DNA from 3 places in the Phyllobacterium sp. P30BS-XVII genome. Region 3 is predicted to be linked to each of the others. Evidence: predicted binding sites of a transcription regulator. Region 3 holds the regulator's gene; each other region holds the start of a gene.

Region 1 (6,806 bases), on a different contig from region 3:
GTGGAGAGCGCAACGCCGAGTCCAGTCATCACTGCTGCGCTAATTTCCCAGACACCGACCGGCTCGTCAAGGAAGATGGCACTACCAAACGCTGCAAGGACGGGAGTAAGCGCACTGAACGCTGCCGCCTGACTGCCACCGAGGGCACGCACGGCGATCCCATAGGCGAGCATGGCGGCAAGCCCTGACAGAACACCCTGACTTAAAAACTGCAAACCAATCTCGCCCAGCGGCACCGTCATGATCGTTGTTCCGAAGACCAAGGCAAGGCCGATATGAATGATGAAGGACCACACGGCGATGAGCGCACCGCCCTCCAGCGCGGTCAGGCCCGAGCGGCGGAATGCATGGGTGTATCCAGCCCACAGCAAGGCCCCCAGCGGCAGGAAGACAAAGCTGATCCATGTAATATCATGGCCTGCAACGGCGCGAAGCAGGAGGATGGCAAGTCCGCCGACAATCGCAGCAAGGCCGAGGCTGCGGAACAGATCGGGCCGCTCGCCGAACAGAACCACCCCGATCAGCGCGGCAGCCAGCGGCATTGATCCGCCAAGCAGCACGCCGACGGCGGATGCCGGAGTGGAATGAATGGCAAAGGTGGTGAACTGGAAGAACAGAGCACCGGCACCGCCCACCATAATCACCAGAAGGATCAGCGGTACATTGCGTGGAATAAGACCCGTGCGCAGCCAGACCGGCGACAGAACCAGCGCGGGAACACCATAACGGATCAGGCCAAGATCGATGGTGCCAAGCTGTGTGCCTGTGCTGTGGCGCGTCGCAATGATCCATGTGGCCCAGATGAGCACCGTCACCAGCGCCCCGGCATAGCCTGCGCCAGATGATGTGGACTTCTTGTAGTCCTGAACGAGAGCAACCATCGGAATATCCTTTCAAAATCAGTCCTGATGACTTCTGTTGAACGGAGATTACCGCCAATGGCACGAGCATGTCCTTGCAAGTTGATGCCATCAAGACTACCATTTAAGCAATATTCGCAAAGTTTTATGGTTCTAAAAGGTGATTTATGCCAAATCTTGATAAATTTGATATCGGCATTCTTGAAGCGCTGCAGGATGACGCACGGGCAACCAATGTGGAAATTGCAGAGAAGGTGAACCTGTCGCCCTCACCCTGCCTGCGCCGTATCCGCAATCTGGAAAAATCAGGGGTGATCCGTGGCTACCGCGCCGATATTGACCGCAAGGAGGTCGGGCTTGGCCTGACCGTATTCGTCGAAATCAAGGTCGGACAGCACAGCAAGGAGAACTCCGATGCCCAGCAGGCCGCGCTTATCGCTCTGCCTGAAGTGACCGGAGCTTTTCTGATATCAGGAACCGCTGATTTTCTGGCCGAAGTGGTGGTGGAGGATTTGAGCGCCTATGAGCGTTTTCTGACGGAAAAGCTGCTGGTAATGCCCGGTATTTCGGACATCCGCTCCAACTTCGCCATCCGCATCATCAAATCTGGCGCTCCGCTGAAACTGCCGATGCGCTGAAAAAACGAACGCTTCCTTCTGGCAACCTAAAACACCTGCCTCGCCACCATCCTTAAACATCCCTCTCTCCGTCATCCTCGGGCTTGACCCGAGGACCCACGGCAAACAAGCAAAATCGGTACCGATACGTTGCAATGTTACTGGCCCTCAATGATGGGTCCTCGGGTCAAGCCCGAGGATGACGGAGAGAGGGATGCCCAGCATCTTTCGTGATGCCCAGCATCTTTCGTGTAAATGAATGCTGGCAGCACCGGATCACTCCAGCACTGCCAACACAAAACACTCTATTTATCTTCACAGAACGAAATGCGGTTGCTGAATGGATCGGTCACATGCACCTCGCGGCCCCATGGAGCATCCTCAAGACCGGGTTTCATGAAGCGGTAATTCTTGGCGTGAAGTTCCTTATGAAAGGCTTCAATACCCTTCATCCGTACAAAAACCCGCGCACCGGGACTTGCATCACCGGAATGCTCGCTCAAATGCAACGTCAAACCTGAGCGTGAGACCTGGCAATAGAGCGGAAAATTGTCGCCAAACCGGTGTTCCCAATCCAGCGTAAAGCCAAGAAAATCCAGATAAAACTCTCTTGCCTTGTCCACATCGAAAATCCGCAGGATCGGATTGGCAGGCCCGAAGGATATAGCATCCTTCCCGGCAGGTTCTTCTGCCGCAATCTTTGCTGCAAGCACGTTCCAGTTATCAAGACCGAACCCGGCCGCAACCAGTTCCAGACCATCACTGTGCGAAATATCGATATTTTTGGCTGCAAGTGCCTGTCGTAGCGATTTGGCCATCGCCTTGGCGTCGTGAAAAGTGCGCATCATCTATCCCTATCGTCATGTGAACGAGGAAAGTCAGTGCCCGCATTGCCGACCCGTTCACCAGACAAGGATGAAACGAAGCTTCATTGATACATTCACCTTGGGCTAAGAACCCGCGAGCGGCTGGCTGTATCTGCCTGCTCTATGGATAATGGCAGTTTGGATAGCAGTCAATAAAAAGCCTCCCGGAGTAAATCCGGGAGGCTTGTCATGCGGCGCTATTACTTCGGCAGCGTATAGGCGATGACATAATCGCCGGGCTTGGTATTGATCGAGCCATGCCCACCGGCGACGATAACGACATATTGCTTCCCATCAGCCAGCGCATAGGACATTGGTGTCGACTGGCCACCGGCGGGAAGACGCCCTTCCCATAGCTGCTTGCCGCTGGTCACGTCATAGGCGCGCAGGTAATTATCCACAGAAGCGCCAAGGAATGCCACGCCGCCAGCCGTAATGATCGGGCCGCCAAGGCCGGGCACGCCAACCTTGAATGGCAGTGGCAGCGGCGAGGAATCATAGACCGTGCCATTGCGATGCTTCCAGGCGATCTTGCCCGTGCGTAAATCCGCACCGGCCACATAGCCCCAGGGCGGTGTCTGGCAAGGCAGACCAAGCGGCGAGACAAACGGCCCCATCACCACCGCATAGGGCGCGCCCTCATTGCGGTTGAGGCCCTGCTCACTGCCCTTCGTGCCAACACCGGGTGCAGGCACGTCGGCACGTGGCACCAGCCGCGAGGTAAAGGCGAGATAGGTCGGCATCCCGAACATGATCTGCCGCTCGGGATCAACGGCAACGCCGCCCCAGTTGAACACGCCGAAATTGCCGGGATAGATCAGCGAGCCCTGCAATGACGGCGGCGTATACCGGCCCTCATAACGCAGCTTGAGGAAGTTGATGCGGCAGGCAAGCTGATCGAACATGCTGACGCCCCACATATCCTTGCCCTGCAAGGGTTGCGGCATGAATGTCAGGCCCGAAACCGGCTGTGTCGGCGATGTATGATCGCCCTCGATAGCACCGCCCGGTGCAGGCACCTCCTCGACAGGAATGATCGGCTCGCCCGAACGCCGGTCGAGCACATAGAGATCACCCTGTTTTGTCGGACCGACCAGCGCCGGGACCGTGCCGGTTGCCGTATTCACATCGACAAGACTTGGCTGCGAGGGCACATCCATGTCCCACAGATCATGATGCACAGTCTGGCGCACCCAACGCAGTTGGCCGGTGTTCAAATCAAGCGCCACGATGGACGAGGAGAATTTCTCCACATTGGCCGAACGCCCTGCCCCAAGCTGATCAGGCGTCTGGTTGCCCAGCGGCACATAGAGCAATCCGAGCTTTTCTTCGGCGCTGGAAATCGACCAGCTATTGGGGGAATTGGCCGTATATTTCTGCCCTTCCGGCAGTGGCGTCGTCACATCAGGATTACCGGAATCCCAGTTCCACACCAGCGCACCCGTGTTGATATCGAAGGCGCGAATAACACCTGACTGTTCGTGTATGGAATAATTGTCGTTGACCGCACCGCCGACAATGATTTTGCCCGCGGCAATAACCGGCGGCGAGGTGGAATAGTAATAACCGGCTGGATTATAGGGCATGCCGGTTTCAAGATGAACGGTGCCCTTGTCGCCAAAAGCCGGACAAACCTGACCATTGGCCGCATCAAGCGCAATCAGCCGCGCATCGGCGGTTGGCATATAAACCCGCTCTGCACAGGGCTGACCGGCGGCGACGCTCGCATCCGCATAATAGGAGACACCGCGGCAGGTCTGATGCTGCCGGTCATTATTGTCCTTCACCTGCGGATCAAAACGCCATTTTTCCTTGCCGCTCGCCGCATCCAGCGCAATGACAAAATTGTGCGGCGTGCAGATATAAAGCGTATCGCGCACTTTGAGCGGCGTGACCTGATAGGTCGTCTCAGGCACATCAGTCGAACGGCGCACATCGCCGGTCTGATAGGTCCATGCGACCTGCAGATTGGCGACATTATCAGGCGTAATCTGCTTCAGCGGCGAATAGCGCTGGCCGTAAAGGCTGCGGCCATAATAATGCCAGTCGTCATTGGGCACACCGCCAAGATCCGGCGTTGTAACGACTGCCTCCTTGCTGAGCTGGCCCGCGAGATCAAGCGGGTCCTGCGTCATGGAATAACCGGCAACCCCAAGCGCCACCAGAACCGTCACAAACAGCGCAGCACTTCCGGCTGCCGAACTTTCACCACCTGCCCGCACAAGTTTGCCGCGCACCCATGGCGTCAGCAACCAGAGCGCGAGGAGAATGATCACACCGCCGCGCGGTGCAAGCTGCCACCAGTCAAACCCGATTTCCCAGATTGCCCAGCCAAGCGTGCCGATCACCAGCACCGCATAAACGAGCAATGCGGAGGGCCGCCTTCGGAACAGCAGAATGGAGGTGAGAAGAAAGGCAAGAGCCGCGATGATGTAATACCAGCTGCCGCCAAGAGCGGCGAGCCAGACACCGCCCACACCAAGGGCAGCCGCAATAATGAGAAAAAGGAGAGCCGTCAGAGTGATTGCCATGGTAGGGGTCCTTTCCAAGCTCAATCAAGATCGAATGGTCCTGACATGAGGCTGCGAACGGGCCATCGGCTGCCAGATTCCTCTTATGACTAAGGCGTATGCCTTAATTCAAACCGGTGCAATATCGATGATTGAATTTTTCAATCGCAAGTTTCAGGGGAAACAATCAGGTAAATGCTGTATGTTCTTGCTTTGTATCGCATTGACCTAGTTTTTTGGTGCCGAATCACTACATTGGAGACAAATGTCCGGATTGCCAGACGATATTCCGTTTTTCGACGAACCTGATGCGCCTCGCCAGCCCCAGGGCATAGCTGCACGCGCCATGCAGGCGCGCGGCGCACCGCCTTACCTCAATGGCCTCAACCCGGAACAACGTCTTGCGGTTGAAACCACCGAAGGTCCGGTACTGGTTCTGGCCGGTGCAGGCACGGGCAAGACGCGGGTCCTCACCTCACGCATCGCCCATATCCTGTCGCTCGGCAAAGCCTATCCCAGCCAGATCCTTGCAGTGACCTTCACCAACAAGGCGGCACGCGAGATGAAGGAGCGCATTGGCGTTCTCGTCGGCGGTGCCGTGGAAGGCATGCCGTGGCTCGGCACGTTCCACTCCATCGGCGTCAAGCTGCTCCGCCGTCATGCGGAACTGGTCGGGCTGCGCTCGGATTTTACCATTCTCGACACGGATGATGTCATCCGCCTGATCAAGCAGATCATTCAGGCTGAAGGGCTCGATGACAAGCGCTGGCCCGCCAAGCAGTTCGCGCTGATGATAGACGGCTGGAAGAACAAGGGCCTTGGCCCCACGGAAATCCCTGAAGGCGATGCCCGCGCCTTTGCCAATGGCAAGGGCCGCGAGCTTTACACCGCCTATCAGAACCGCCTGAAAACCCTCAACGCCTGCGATTTCGGTGATCTGCTTTGCCATCCCATCCGCATGTTCCGCGCCTATCCCGATGTGCTGAAGGAATATCACGCCAAATTCCGCTATATTCTGGTGGACGAGTATCAGGACACCAACACTGCGCAATATATGTGGCTGCGCCTGATTTCGCAGGGTTCAAAGAATGTCTGCTGCGTTGGTGATGACGATCAATCAATCTATGGCTGGCGCGGTGCAGAGGTTGACAATATCCTGCGCTTTGAGAAAGATTTTCCCGGCGCTGTCGTGATCCGTCTGGAGCGCAACTATCGCTCGACGGCGCATATTCTCGGCGCAGCCTCGTTCCTGATTTCCCACAATGAGGGCCGCCTCGGCAAAACCCTGTTCACCGATGCGCCCAATGCCGAAGACGCCAAGGTCAATGTCCACGCCGCATGGGATTCCGAAGAGGAAGCCCGCGCTGTCGGCGAGGAAATCGAGCAGGCGCAGCGCAAGGGCCACACGCTCAACAATATGGCCATCCTTGTGCGCGCCTCCTTCCAGATGCGCGAGTTCGAAGACCGTTTCGTTACTCTTGGGCTGAATTACCGCGTTGTTGGCGGCCCGCGTTTCTATGAACGGCTCGAAATCCGCGATGCCCTCGCCTATTTCCGCGTTGTCGCGCAAGGGTCCGACGATCTGGCGCTGGAGCGTATCGTCAACACACCCAAACGCGGTCTGGGTGAAGCGGCGATCCGGCAGGTGCATGATTATGCCCGTGCCCGCGATATTGGCATGCTGGATGCCGCTGCCGATCTGGTGCAGACGGAAGAGCTGAAACCCAAACCCCGCTCCGCCCTGCGCGAAGTGGTGGAGAATTTCCACCGCTGGCAATCACTGATTGATTCTACACCGCACACCCAACTCGCCGAAATGATCCTCGATGAGTCCGGCTATACCGCCATGTGGCAGGCGGATCGTTCGGCGGAAGCGCCGGGGCGGTTGGAAAACCTGAAAGAACTCATCCGCTCCATGGAGGAGTACGAATCCCTGCGTTCCTTCCTCGAGCA
Region 2 (6,806 bases), 110 kb from region 3:
ATAAAGCTGCATGACAAGCGGCGTATCATGGGCGCCAAAGCGCCGATTGAGAACGAGATAGACGGCAAAGAGCGCCGCCGTGCCCAGCGGCAGCAGCGATACCCAGCCAAAAAGCTCCCAGCTTGGCTGGATAACGATTAGCGTGCCGATAAACCCGATGGCAACGGCAATGCGCCTGCGCCAGCCCACCGTCTCTTTCAGGACGACGGCGGAGAGCAGCGTCAGCATCAGCGGCTCGACAAAGAACACCGCCATGGCATCAGCCAGCGGCATATATTTGACGGCGGCGAAAAAGCACAGGCTGCCAATCCCCATCAGAAAGCCGCGAAACAGATTGCCCCAGAGATTATGGGGTTTCAGCGACCGCATACCTGTCAGCGCGACAATAATCAGCAAAGTCAGGATCGTCTGAACCACGAAGCGGGAGAGCGTCACGGTCGCAGGTGGCAGGCTATCAACAGTTGAAAGCCATTTGGCGATCGCATCCATCATCGGCAGGATAAACATGGCACCGGCCATCGTTCCAACGCCCCTCATCTGCGGTGAGGTTGTGTTTTCCATGCTGTCGACCTTTCCGGGACAAATAGCTCAGGCGAGGCCTTCTGGCATATCGGCTCTGTGGAAAAATGCAATCGCCCGGAGAATGGAATACTGACGCAAAATGGCGGCAGATTTGACTTTTCAGTCAGTAAATGTTGCAAAAGGCCCCTCCCACACCCGCAAAAACAAGAAAAAAATGGAGAATCCCCATGACTTTTTCCAATAATATCATGACTGACGTGCCTGATATGGACACGACAGGCGGCCGCCTGTCGCGCGCCCGAGATGCCAAGTCCATGACGGTGGCAGAACTCGCCGAACGCATTGGCGTGAAAGCCGAAACGCTTGCCGCCTGGGAATCCGACCGGTCGGAGCCGCGCGCCAACAGATTGTTCATGCTGGCTGGGTCACTGGGCGTTACGCCAACATGGCTGATGCACGGGGTCGGGCAATCACCCGATGAAAGCGAAACAGCCGACGATAATCAGGTGCTGAAAAGCCAGATTGCAAATCTCAAGCTTCTGCATGAAGCGCTTGGCGAGCGCATTGACGAACTCGAAAAGGTGGTCTCAAGCCTTAAAGCGGCTTGAAACCTGGGTTATCAGACCATAGTTCTGTGGTGAACGCCGGAACAGATCGCGAACTCCCATCGCGTTTCCATGCGAACCATGTAAAGATTGCTGGTGATTCGCAGCCCCTGTAGCATTGGCCAAAATACGATATGGATGACAATAACGACCTCTTTTCAGCGATAGTCAAAACAGCACGGGAACGTCAGGCAGCGGTTGCACAGCCTAAGCCCGAACCGGTTGTGACCCCGACAGCCCCAGTGACGCCAGTCACGTCAGCGACACCAGTCACGTCAGTGACGCCGGTGGTTCCGCCTGTGAAAATCGCACCTGCTCCAGCGGCGAAAGCATCCCCGCGTTCAACACCCGCGAGCAGCGGCAGCTATAGTGCTGCGGATATTGAGGTTCTCGAAGGGCTTGAGCCGGTTCGCCGCCGCCCCGGCATGTATATTGGCGGAACGGATGAGCGGGCGCTGCATCACCTTTTCGCCGAAGTCATCGACAATGCCATGGACGAAGCGGTGGCTGGTCATGCCAATTTCATCGATATCGATCTTGAGGAGAATGGCTATCTCTCGGTGACAGACAATGGCCGCGGCATACCGATTGATCCACACCCCAAATTCAAAGACAAATCTGCTCTCGAAGTCATCATGACGACGCTTCATTCCGGCGGCAAATTTGACTCGAAGGTTTATGAGACTTCCGGTGGTCTGCACGGTGTCGGTGTTTCCGTGGTCAACGCCCTGTCCGATCATGTTGAAGTGGAAGTGGCGCTCAACCGGCGCCTTTACCGGCAACGGTTCTCGCGTGGCCATCCTCTTGGGCCACTGGAAGATATTGGCGAGGTCCACAATCGCCGTGGCACGCGCGTCACTTTTCATCCGGACCCTGATATTTTTGGTCAGGGCGCCAAGTTTGATCCTGCCCGGCTTTTCAAGATGGCGCGGTCAAAGGCCTATCTCTTCGGCGGCGTTGAAATCCGCTGGAACTGCGCACCATCCCTGCTTGATCCGAAGGACCCGACGCCTGACAAGGCGGTTTTCCACTTCCCTGGCGGGTTGAAGGATTATCTCGGTGCGTCGCTCGGCAAGGATTTTCAGGTCACGCGAGAAATGTTCTCGGGCAAGACCGAAAAGGCCAGTGGCCATGGCGCGCTGGAATGGGCCGTTGCCTGGTATGGCGGTGATGGCTTTGTCAATTCCTATTGCAACACCATTCCGACCGGAGAAGGCGGCACGCACGAGGCGGGCTTGCGCATCGCCCTTACCCGTGGCCTGAAAGCCTATGCGGAACTGACGGGCAACAAGCGTGCCTCGATCATCACCACTGATGATGTGATGATTTCCTCGGCGGCGATGTTGTCCGTGTTCATCCGCGAGCCGGAATTTGTCGGCCAGACCAAGGACAAGCTGGCGACCGTTGAAGCGCAGCGCATCGTTGAAAACGCCATCCGCGATCCCTTCGATCACTGGCTTGCCGCCTCGCCGCAGGAAGCATCAAAACTGCTTGAATGGGTGGTGGAACGCGCCGACGAGCGGGTAAAGCGCCGTCAGGAAAAGGAAGTCAACCGCAAGTCCGCCGTGCGCAAACTGCGTTTGCCGGGCAAGCTCGCCGATTGCAGCCAGACGGGCGCGCTTGGCGCTGAACTTTTCATCGTCGAGGGTGACTCCGCCGGTGGTTCGGCCAAGCAGGCGCGCGATCGCGCCACACAGGCAGTTTTGCCTCTGCGCGGTAAAATCCTCAATGTGGTCAGCGCCGGTCGCGAAAAGATGACGGCCAACCAGCAGATCGGTGATCTTATCCTCGCACTCGGCTGCGGCACGCGGTCGAAATATCGCGATGAGGATTTGCGCTATGACCGCGTTATCATCATGACCGATGCTGACGTCGACGGTGCGCACATCGCCTCGCTGCTGATCACGTTTTTCTATCAGGAAATGCCGGATCTTATCCGCAACGGCCATCTCTTCCTTGGCGTTCCGCCACTTTATCGCATCGCTCAGGGCGGCAAGGTCGCCTATGCGCGCGATGATGCCCACAAGGATGAGTTGATGCGCACGCTGTTCACCGGCAAGGGCAAGATCGAAATCGGACGATTCAAGGGCCTTGGCGAAATGCGCGCCGACCAGCTCAAGGAAACGACGATGGACCGCAAGAAGCGCACGCTCCTGCGCGTTCAGATCGATGAAGAGTGGATCGAGGAAACCCGCGTTGCGGTGGATGATTTGATGGGCACCAAGCCCGAAGCCCGTTTCCGGTTTATTCAGGACCGCGCTGCATTTGTGGAAGAGCTGGATATTTGAACATCCGCTTGAGCCAATCAGTCTGGAATGGCGGTGCTTCGGTGCCGCCATTTTTGTTGGGAGGGGTGAATGCTGGTGGTTGTGGTGCTTGTTCGACACACCAAGAGGGAGATGCGTGGGTTGCACAACCATTGTTGCGCCCTTCGACAAGCTCAGGATGAGGGAGAATGTTGGCTGCAATGCTAGTCGCAGAGATTGCAGTGCAAAAGGTTGCAGAACTTGACTACCTGCAACCCATCCATCTCCCTCATGGTGAGCTTGTCGAACCACGCACAACAATCGCTGCAACCACTCATTCTCAAAAAAATCACACCAACTTATCCAACACCATCCCACCTCGTTTATTCTGATGGTGTCCTTTCCGGCGGGAATGCTCCGGAAACCTTCTGAAGTCAGGAAAGGATCGATGATTTCACCTGTGGGGCTGTTAACCCTGCAGGGGAACGGTTTTGTCTCACAAGGGTAAAACCAGTCATCGAGACGGGTGATCCGGTTATTTTCTTGGTTGAAACAGGAAAATCTCCGGGGAACGCATGACTACACTACCAATACCAAGACTTCCGCGTTCCCCTTTTGGGTCGCCCGTCTTTCCCACCTTTCAATAGCCAGACGCAAAAGCGGGCGTGGTAATGGGGAAGGTATATTTCCCAACTACAATGTTGGGGGATGCAATCACCATCTTCCGTGGTTCGACAGGCTCACCATGAGGGAGTTGGGTGATGCAAGGCCAACCGTAGAGATCGCAGCGCAAAAGGTGCAGAACTTGGCTCCTGCAACCCTCCCTCTCCCTCATCCTGAGCTTGTCGAAGGGCGCGACGATCGTTTTGCAACCCACCCCTCTCCCTCATGGTTGTTATGTCGAACCACGCACCACAAACCACAACCACAAAACAAAAAGGGCGCCATCACTGGCGCCCTGATGCGGAAACAAACCTGATTAGATATGCAGTGCGTGACCCAGTGCCTTGAGTGCGGCTTCCTGAAAGCCCTCGCCCTGTGTCGGGTGTGCGTGGATTGTCCCGGCAATGTCCTCCAGACGCGATCCCATTTCCATGGCGAGCGCAAAGGAAGCCGAAAGCTCGGAGACCCCATGCCCCACCGCCTGAATACCGAGGATCAGGTGATTGCTTGCAGCAGCCACCACCCGCACAAACCCCTCCTCGCCTTCCTTGGTCATGGCGCGGCCATTGGCGGCGAAAGGAAAGAGCCCGATCTTGATCTCATGCCCGGCAGCTTTCGCCTCATCAGGCGACAGGCCTACCGTGACGATTTCGGGGTCAGTGAAACATACGGCAGCAATGGCACGCTTGTCCCAGCTGCGGTTTTCGCCCGCAACGATTTCCGCCACCATTTCACCCTGCGCCATGGCACGGTGTGCGAGCATGGGTTCGCCGGTGACATCGCCAATGGCATAGACGCCACGCATGGATGTGCGGCATTTGTCATCGATGCGGACAAACCGGCCATCCATATCGATGTCGATCTCTTCCAGCCCCCAGCCAGAGGTGACAGGCTTACGGCCAACGGTGACGAGTATCTTGTCGGCAGGGATTTTCTCATCCTTGCCATCAGCCGTTTCAATCAGCAGCGCATCGCCTTTGGTGGCAACGCCCTTGGCCTTCACGCCCGTTAATACGGTGATGCCAAGCTCGTTCAGGTGTTTGACCACCGGACGGGTCAGCTCCGCATCATATTGCGGCAGAACCTTTGACTGTGCTTCGACCACTGTCACCTTGGAGCCAAGCTTTGCATAGGCAGTGCCAAGTTCAAGCCCGATATAGCCACCACCGACAACCACGAGATTTTCAGGAATCTCAGGCAGGGACAGCGCTTCAGTCGAGGAAATGACATTGCCGCCAAAGGGCAGCGATGGCACTTCAACCGGCGCTGATCCTGTTGCAATCACCACATTTTCCGCGCGGATGATCTGTTGGCCCGTCAGCGTTTCCACCTCGATTGTCTTGCCATCGCGGAACTTTGCCTTACCCGTGACGATCTTGACGTTTGCCTTTTTCAAAAGACCGGCGACGCCATTGTTCAGGCGGCTGACAATGCCGTCCTTCCAGGCGATGGTCTTGGAAAAATCAATCGCGGGTTCGGTAACGGAAATACCAAGCGGCGTCTGCTTTGCGGCGAAATGCGCGACTTTCGCGAATTCATCCGCCGCGTGGATCAGCGCCTTGGAGGGAATGCAGCCGACGAGCAGGCATGTACCGCCAACTTTTGCTGCCTCGACAATCACCGTATCGACGTTGAGCTGACCGGCGCGAATGGCGCAGACATAGCCGCCGGGACCAGCGCCGATGACCAGCAGCTTGCAGGAAATATCTTTCATCGGATCAACCCTCCACGAAAATCAGCGCTGGCGTTTCGAGCAGCGTCTTGATCCGCTGAATAAAGACTGCGGCATCCCAGCCATCGATGACGCGGTGATCGAAGCTTGAGGACAGGTTCATCATCTTGCGCGGGATAAAGGCCGCACCATCCCACATGGGTCGCGTCATCATCTTGTTGACGCCGATAATGGCGACCTCCGGATAATTGATCACGGGCGTGGTGACGATGCCGCCCATGCTGCCGAGCGAGGTGATGGTGATGGTCGAGCCGGTCAGTTGCTCGCGCGTTGCCGTGCCGGTTTTGGCCGCATCCGCCAGAAGATTGACCTCGGCGGCACAACCCCACAGATCACGCGCTTCCGCATGTTTGACGACGGGAACCACTAGACCCGAAGGGGTCTGTGCGGCAATGCCGATATGCACGCCGCCATGCTGATGAATGATATTGGCGTCATCATCATAGAGCGCATTCAGCTGCGGCTGTTCGGCAATGGCTTTGACCATGGCACGCATCAGGAAGGGCAGCAGCGTCAGCTTTGGCTGGTCGGCGCGCTTCTTGGCATTGAGCAAGGCACGCAGCTCTTCCAGCGACGTAACGTCGATTTCTTCCACATAGGTGATGTGCGGGATGTGCGATTTGGCAATCGCCATTTTTTCCGCAATCTTGCGGCGCAGACCCACCACCTTGATTTCCTTGACCGATGTATCGGGTGCAAGACCTGAGATCACAGGCTTTTGCGAACCACGGGCAAAGAAGGTATCGAGATCTTCATGGCTGATACGCCCGGCCGGACCAGTGCCAGTCACCTGCCTGAGGTCAACACCCGCATCACGGGCCCGCAGGCGCACGGCCGGTGAAGCAAGTGCCCTGTCGCCCTCGGCACGCGGTGCGCCGATGGTCACAGGCGCAGCCAAAGGCGTGTGAACAACCGGAGCCACGGGTTTTTCAACCGGCTTATCCGCCCTGATCTCGGGCTTTGGCTCGGCCTTGACGGGTTCAGCCTTTGGCTGCTCCGCCTCGGCTGGCTTCGCCGGTTCCGGCGCCGGGGCATGGC
Region 3 (6,806 bases):
CGGATTGACCGCATTGTCAGGGCTGAAACTGCTGGCTGTTAACAGGCGGCTGATAAGTCTCTGCCTGACCATCGCGCTGTGCATTATCACCGGCATGCTGTGCGCCAAGTTTGAAACCATGCGCCTTGATACAACCATGCTTGGCTCCGGCATTACCACCCGTTTGACGGGCCGCATTGTGGCGATCGCCCGGCCCGAACGTGGTGGCTGGCGGCTGACCATGGATGTCATTGCAACCGAACGTCCGCAGCTTCTCTATAAGCCAGAACGGCTTGTTATATCTGCCCGTTCCTTGCCACCCGATGCCGGGCCCGGCACCAGCCTGCATGGTCTGGTGCATCTGCGTCCGCAATCGGGACCCGTACGGCCGGGCAATTGCGATTTTGCATTCCATAACTACTATCGCGGCATTGGCGGCAACGGGTTCTTTCTGGGCAAGCCGGAAATTGTATCGCTTGCAAAACCCGCCGGGATTGCAGACCAGATATTGCTGATGGTGGCGGGCATGCGTCAGCAACTCACCAATCATATTCAGCATCAGATCAAGGGGGAGCCGGGGGCAATTGCTGCGTCGCAGATCACCGGACAGCGCGACGGCATCAGTGAAGCGACGAACAATGCCATGCGGCTCAGCGGTCTGTCGCATGTCCTGTCTATATCCGGGTTCCATATGGCGCTTGTTGCGGCGATCGTCATGGGGGCCTTGCGTGCCTCGCTGGCATTCTTCCCGGAATTCTCCGCGCGATATCCGATCAAGAAGTTCTCAGCCTTTGCCGCGCTGCTGGCCTGCGCATTTTATCTGCTGCTTTCTGGTCTCGATGTTGCTGCCCAGCGCAGCTTTGTCATGCTGGCGGTGATACTCATCGCCATGATCGCGGACCGCGCGGCACTGTCATTGCGCAATGTTGCATTGGCGGCACTCGTTACAATCGCCATCGCACCACACGAAATTCTGGGACCGAGTTTTCAGATGTCCTACTCCGCCACGGCAGCGCTGATCGCATTTTATGGCTGGTGGTCCCCACGCAGAGCATTGGGGAACAGCCGGCGCAAACGCCGCAATGGTTTGCTTTTGCAATTGCCGGACAGGATCGTCGATCATATCAATGGCATCGCCATGACGTCTTTGGTCGCCGGTTCAGCCAGTGCGATCTTTGCCGTCTATCATTTCAACAATACGGCACCACTTGGTTTGATCGGCAACGCACTGGCTCTGCCTGTCATATCCATCCTTGTCATGCCCTTCGCCGTTCTGGCGTTGCTGCTCATGCCTTTCGATATGGACTGGCTGCCCTTCCGTGTCATGGAGCGGGGGATTGAACTCTTCACCATCATTGCCAATCATGTCGCGGCCCTTTCGCCCAGCGGCCATCTTGGCCCAATGCCGCAAATGAGCCTGCTGCTCCTGAGTGCGGGATTGATTGTCCTCTTGTTCCTGTCGTCGTGGCTGCGCCTGTGCAGCCTGCCACTATTGGCCGTCGGCGCGCTCGTCATGCTGCGCGCCATATCGCCGGATATTGTCATATCGGAGGATGGCAGACTGGTCGGACTGCGCAATGGCGAAATACTGATGATCAATCGGCCGCAAGGCGGCGCATTCATCCTGAACAATTGGCAGCAGGGTTATGGGCTTGCGCAGATTATCAAACCCGCCAAGGCCAATGCGCAAGCTACAGACGGAATGTTTGAATGCGCGGACAAGCTTTGTACGGCGCGCGAACCGGGAGGGCTTATCATCGCCTATACGGATAAAGCTGCATACAGGGACGCAGCCTGTAGTGAAGGAAATATTGTCGTTCTGGCCTTTGCGGGAAGGGATGTCAGCTGTAGCAATCCCGGCACATTGGTTGGTACATTGCACGATCTTGCTTTGAATGGCGCCGCGGAAATCCGCTTGGACCCGGTCACACAGGGGCCGGTCACACAGGGGTATGGGGAAGCAATGAATGCTTCCAGGATCGAACAAGCATTGGATCAAAGGTTGATCTCAGCCAGCCTGACCTATGCCATTGGGCCGCCAGACCGGCCATGGAACACTTACCGCGTTCACTCAAGAGCGGCACGCAACATGCCGGAACGTGTACATAAGCCAAAAACAAAAGCGAGCACCCCGAACAGCGATGAACGGGATGCCGGTCTGGATCAATAACGCCTGATAAGTCCGACGAGTTTACCCTGTACCTGCACGCGATCCGGTCCAAAAATCCGCGTTTCATAGGCAGGATTAGCCGCTTCAAGGGCAATCGATGCTCCCTTGCGGCGGAAACGCTTAAGGGTTGCCTCTTCATCATCAACAAGAGCCACGATGATTTCACCGGGATTGGCCGTATCGCCGCGCTTGATGACGACGGTATCGCCATCAAAAATACCCGCCTCGATCATCGAGTCGCCTTTAACTTCCAGCGCGTAATGCTCGCCGCTGCCGATCATATCCGGCGGAAGGCTCAGCATATGGGTCTGGTTCTGGATGGCGGAGATGGGCACACCCGCAGCGATCCGGCCCATGACGGGAATGCTGACATTGGCAGGCATGTCCATGTCGTTGGAAGCGCGCGGCTGCGGCTTTGGCGGTGCAACATTGCGCCCGAGACTGCCCTCGATGACGCTTGGCTCGAACTTTCTCTGGGCGTTGAGCCCCGGAGCAATGGAGTCCGGCAGGCGCAGGACTTCCAGCGCGCGTGCCCTGTTGGCAAGCCGGCGAATGAAGCCGCGTTCTTCGAGCGCAGTGATCAACCGGTGAATGCCGGATTTGGAAGCCAGATCCAGCGCATCCTTCATTTCGTCGAAGGATGGCGGGATACCCGTCTCCTTCAGACGCTCATGAATGAAGAGAAGAAGTTCATGTTGTTTACGCGTGAGCATCGGCGATCCTTTAGCAGGGAATCGGAAAAACAAAACCAGAACAAACACTATCTGTTCCAGCATTGTTCTACAAGTGCTTAATATTCCGTTGCGACTGTACTCGAAGCGTCAATACTAGCTGTATGGTGATGAAAATGGCTGAATCGAAGGCGCTTTTTGATCGATCACCAATCGGATATCACAGTATTACGACATCAATTACCCGAATCGCTAAACGCTCGCTTCAACGCCGCGGAGCGATGGGTGGTCCGCTTGACTGGCGCAGGACAAGCTCGACGGGCCATATCTCGTGGATGTTTTCAACTGGCTCGCCATCCAGCACCCGCACCAGCAGTTCAGCAATGCGCGAACCGGCGGAGCGGATCGAGGAGCGGGTTGTCGTCATGGCCGGGACCATGTTGCTGGCGTTGAGATAGGGAAAAACGTCATCATGGGCGATGACAGAGACCTCCTTGCCCAATTCATAACCCCTGGAGCGAATGGCGCGGAAGACGCCAAGCGCCGTCATCATGGAACCGGCAAGGATAGCCGTCGGATGCGGAGTGTAGGATAAAAGCCGCTGCGCCTCATGAAAACCCGTTTCATCGGAAAAGCGCTCATGCACGATGAAACGCGGATCAATGGGAAGGCCCCGTTCCACCAGCGCTTCGCGATATCCCATTTCACGGTGCTCTGAGAATGTGTGCCCCTTGAGACCGTCGATCATCGCGACATGGCGGTGCCCTAGATCAAGCAGATGCGACGTTGCCTGCCTGAATGCACCGGCATTGTCGATATCGAGCCAGGCATGCGGCGCTGTGATATTGGTGCGTCCATGCAGCACAAAGGGAAATTTCGCCTCGGTGAGCATGGCAACCCGTTCATCCATCAGGGTAGGGCCGGTTACGATAATGCCATCGACGCGCTTGCTGGAAATCAGCCGCCTGTAGGCTGCCAGTTCATCATTGTTGATGCTCGGGCTCATCAGCAGGTCCATTTCATGCAGTGAAAGCTGCTCGGCCAGACCGGAGAAAAACTCGCTTGTGTGCGGGCCAAAACGTTCACTGCGATCGCGCGGCATCAAAATGCCGATAGCACCGATGCGACCAATGGCAAGGCGGCGCGCATTGGCATTGGCACTGTAACCGAATTTGAGCGCGGCCTCGCTGACGCGCTCACGGGTTGCCTTGTTAACCTCAGGATAGCCGTTCAGGGCGCGACTGACTGTTGTCTGCGAGAGTCCCAATTGGTCGGCCAGTTCCTTAAGTTTCATGGCAGCAATCCAGTATTCAATTCGATCAGGCAAAGCAGCCAAACATTCCGGTGACCGGAACGCTATGTCCGCAGCGCAGATATGACCGCAAATAATAAACACAACCAGAGTAAAAATTCAAAGCGCTTTGAGCAATTTCTCGCAATATTGTGATCTATGGTTATCAGCCCCGAGTTTCAACAAGGGACATGCCCGCTTTTTATGATGTGAGCGTTCGGACACAATAGCTTGTTATTCAATAGTAATATTGGAAAATGATCAATCTGGGAATGTAGGGCTCCAAGGCAATAGCCAATTTGCGGCTTGACAGTTTAAAACAGCTTTGCCATTTTTCATTCAAAGCGCTTTGAATTTATGGTTTGAATGAGTTTACCAAAGCGCTTCAGGAGGAGTTTTACGAGGGGAAACTGGCGTCACCACGATGCAAGTGATCCGATTCCATCAGATTTTTGGGAGGAAATCATGAAAGCCAAATCATTTATTGCGACCCTTTTGACCACCACTTTGCTGGCGTCGGGAGCATTTGCCGCCAATCTTGCCATCGTGTCGGGTGATACGGGCAATGGACGCGAGTTTCTGCGCAGCCAGCTCGACAAGTTTGAAAAGGAAACGGGCAACAAGGTTTCAATTGTTGCCATGCCCGCCAATAGCTCCGATAATTTCGGCCAGTACCGTCTTTGGCTCGCTGCCGGAAATACCGATATTGATGTTTACCGCACCGACGTGATCTGGGCGCCGCAATTGGCCGACCAGTTTCTTGATCTGAAGCCTGCAGCCAAAGACGTTATCGACCAGCACATTCCCTCGATCATTGAAAGCCAGACCGTGGATGGCAAGCTTGTGGCTTTGCCGATGTTCACGGATGCTCCGGCGCTCTATTACCGCAAGGATCTTCTTGAGAAGTACAAGAAGCCTGTGCCAAAGACCTGGGATGAGATGGCGGCAACCGCCAAGGAAATTCAGGATGGTGAGCGCGCCGCCGGTAACAAAAGCATTTACGGCTTTGTATTTCAGGCCAATGCCTATGAAGGCCTGACCTGCAATGCGCTTGAATGGGTGAAATCATCGGGCGGCGGACAGATCATTGAGGCTGATGGCACGATCTCCATAAACAACCCCGATGCGGCCACCGCTATTGATCGGGCCAAGGGCTGGGTCGATTCAATCTCGCCAAAGGGTGTGCTCGCCTATACGGAAGAAGAGGCACGCGGTGTCTGGCAGACGGGCAATTCTGTCTTCATGCGCAATTGGCCTTACGCCTATGCGCTTGGCGGTGCCGATGGCAGCACGATCAAGGGCAAGTTCGATGTGGCACCTTTGCCAAGCGGCAAGGAAGGTCAAAATTCAGCGGCAACGCTTGGCGGCTGGAATCTTGCGGTTTCCAAATATTCGAAATCACCCGAGGAGGCGATCAAGCTTGCCATGTTCCTCGGCTCTCCCGAACAGCAGAAGGCGCGGGCGATCGCGCTTGCCAGCATGCCAACCATCAAGGCGCTGTATGACGACAAGGATGTTGCAGCAGCACAGCCGCTGATTCCAAACTGGAAAGCCGTATTTGAAAACTCGGTTCCGCGCCCCTCGGCGCCAACGAAGGTGAAATACAACGAAGTGTCCAACATGTTCTGGAGCGCCGTACACGACACATTGTCGGGCAATGGCACCGCTGCGGAAAATCTCGAGGTTCTCGAAGCCAAGCTGACCGAACTCAAAGGAGACAGCTGGTAGCTATCTGCCAGCAGAAGGGCACGGTGCGGATGGTGTTCATCACCTCCCGAACCCTGTTCGCACCGTTTGCCTGACGCTTTCGCTTCAACCAGAACCTTACGGGCCAAAACTATACGGGCAGGAATACGATTATGACGCCTTCCACCGCACGTTCAGAACTTATGCGACAGCGCGCCCGTTCAGCGCAGCTGTTTCTCATCCCGATGATCATCGCGCTCGCCATTGTTGCGGGCTGGCCATTGCTTCGGACGATCTATTTCTCTTTCACCGACGCTTCGCTCACCAATATGGGCGCGGCGAAATGGGTTGGTTTCAAGAATTATCTTTCATGGATACAGCTGAAAAGCGGCCGCACAATCTTTTCGGGCCTGCTGGTTGATCCGACCTGGTGGAACGCCGTGTGGAACACCGTGCGTTTCAGTGTCATCTCCGTAGCGCTTGAAGCCTTCTTTGGCATGATCGTTGCGCTTGTCCTGAATGCGGAATTCAAGGGCAGGGGCATTGTCCGCGCTGCAATTCTGATCCCATGGGCAATTCCGACCATTGTATCAGCCCGCCTTTGGGGCTGGATGCTCAACGACCAGTTCGGCATTCTCAACGATCTGTTCCTGCGTCTTGGCTTTATCAGCCAACCCATTGCCTGGACGGCAAGTGCCGATACGGCGATGACTGCGGTGCTGATCGTCGATGTCTGGAAAACCACACCATTCATGGCGCTGCTTATCCTTGCCGGGCTGCAGATGGTGCCAAAAGACATCTATGAGGCCGCACACATCGACGGTGTTCATCCGATCCGGCAGTTCTTCCGCATCACACTGCCATTGATCAAACCCGCATTGATGGTCGCCATTATTTTCCGCCTGCTCGATGCCATGCGCATTTTCGACCTGATCTATGTGCTCACGCCCAACAGCTCGCAGACAAAAACCATGTCGGTGCTGGCGCGCGAAAATCTGATCGAGTTTGA

What was found. Region 3 encodes LexA, which represses DNA repair genes until DNA is damaged. Its sites were predicted from a motif close to TGTTCNNNNTGTGTTCNG; they were not measured.
Region 1: the regulator LexA is predicted to act here: its motif matches at 5,057-5,074, upstream of FHW17_RS08260 (UvrD-helicase domain-containing protein).
Region 2: the regulator LexA is predicted to act here: its motif matches at 1,168-1,185, upstream of parE (DNA topoisomerase IV subunit B).

What each region holds. Positions count from the first base shown of each region.
Region 1 covers NZ_JACGXO010000002.1:488,771-495,576, reverse strand. The annotation lists gene FHW17_RS08280 (DMT family transporter) at 1-881, opposite strand, end outside; gene FHW17_RS08275 (Lrp/AsnC family transcriptional regulator) at 1,028-1,498, shown strand; gene FHW17_RS08270 (glyoxalase superfamily protein) at 1,783-2,322, opposite strand; gene FHW17_RS08265 (glucose/quinate/shikimate family membrane-bound PQQ-dependent dehydrogenase) at 2,544-4,874, opposite strand; gene FHW17_RS08260 (UvrD-helicase domain-containing protein) at 5,119-6,806, shown strand, end outside.
Region 2 covers NZ_JACGXO010000006.1:303,578-310,383, forward strand. The annotation lists gene FHW17_RS18190 (DMT family transporter) at 1-561, opposite strand, end outside; gene FHW17_RS18195 (helix-turn-helix transcriptional regulator) at 750-1,130, shown strand; gene parE (DNA topoisomerase IV subunit B) at 1,262-3,415, shown strand; gene lpdA (dihydrolipoyl dehydrogenase) at 4,353-5,750, opposite strand; gene FHW17_RS18210 (dihydrolipoamide acetyltransferase family protein) at 5,755-6,806, opposite strand, start outside.
Region 3 covers NZ_JACGXO010000006.1:192,889-199,694, reverse strand. The annotation lists gene FHW17_RS17735 (ComEC/Rec2 family competence protein) at 1-2,149, shown strand, start outside; gene lexA (transcriptional repressor LexA) at 2,143-2,862, opposite strand; gene FHW17_RS17725 (substrate-binding domain-containing protein) at 3,086-4,114, opposite strand; gene FHW17_RS17720 (ABC transporter substrate-binding protein) at 4,577-5,839, shown strand; gene FHW17_RS17715 (sugar ABC transporter permease) at 5,971-6,806, shown strand, end outside.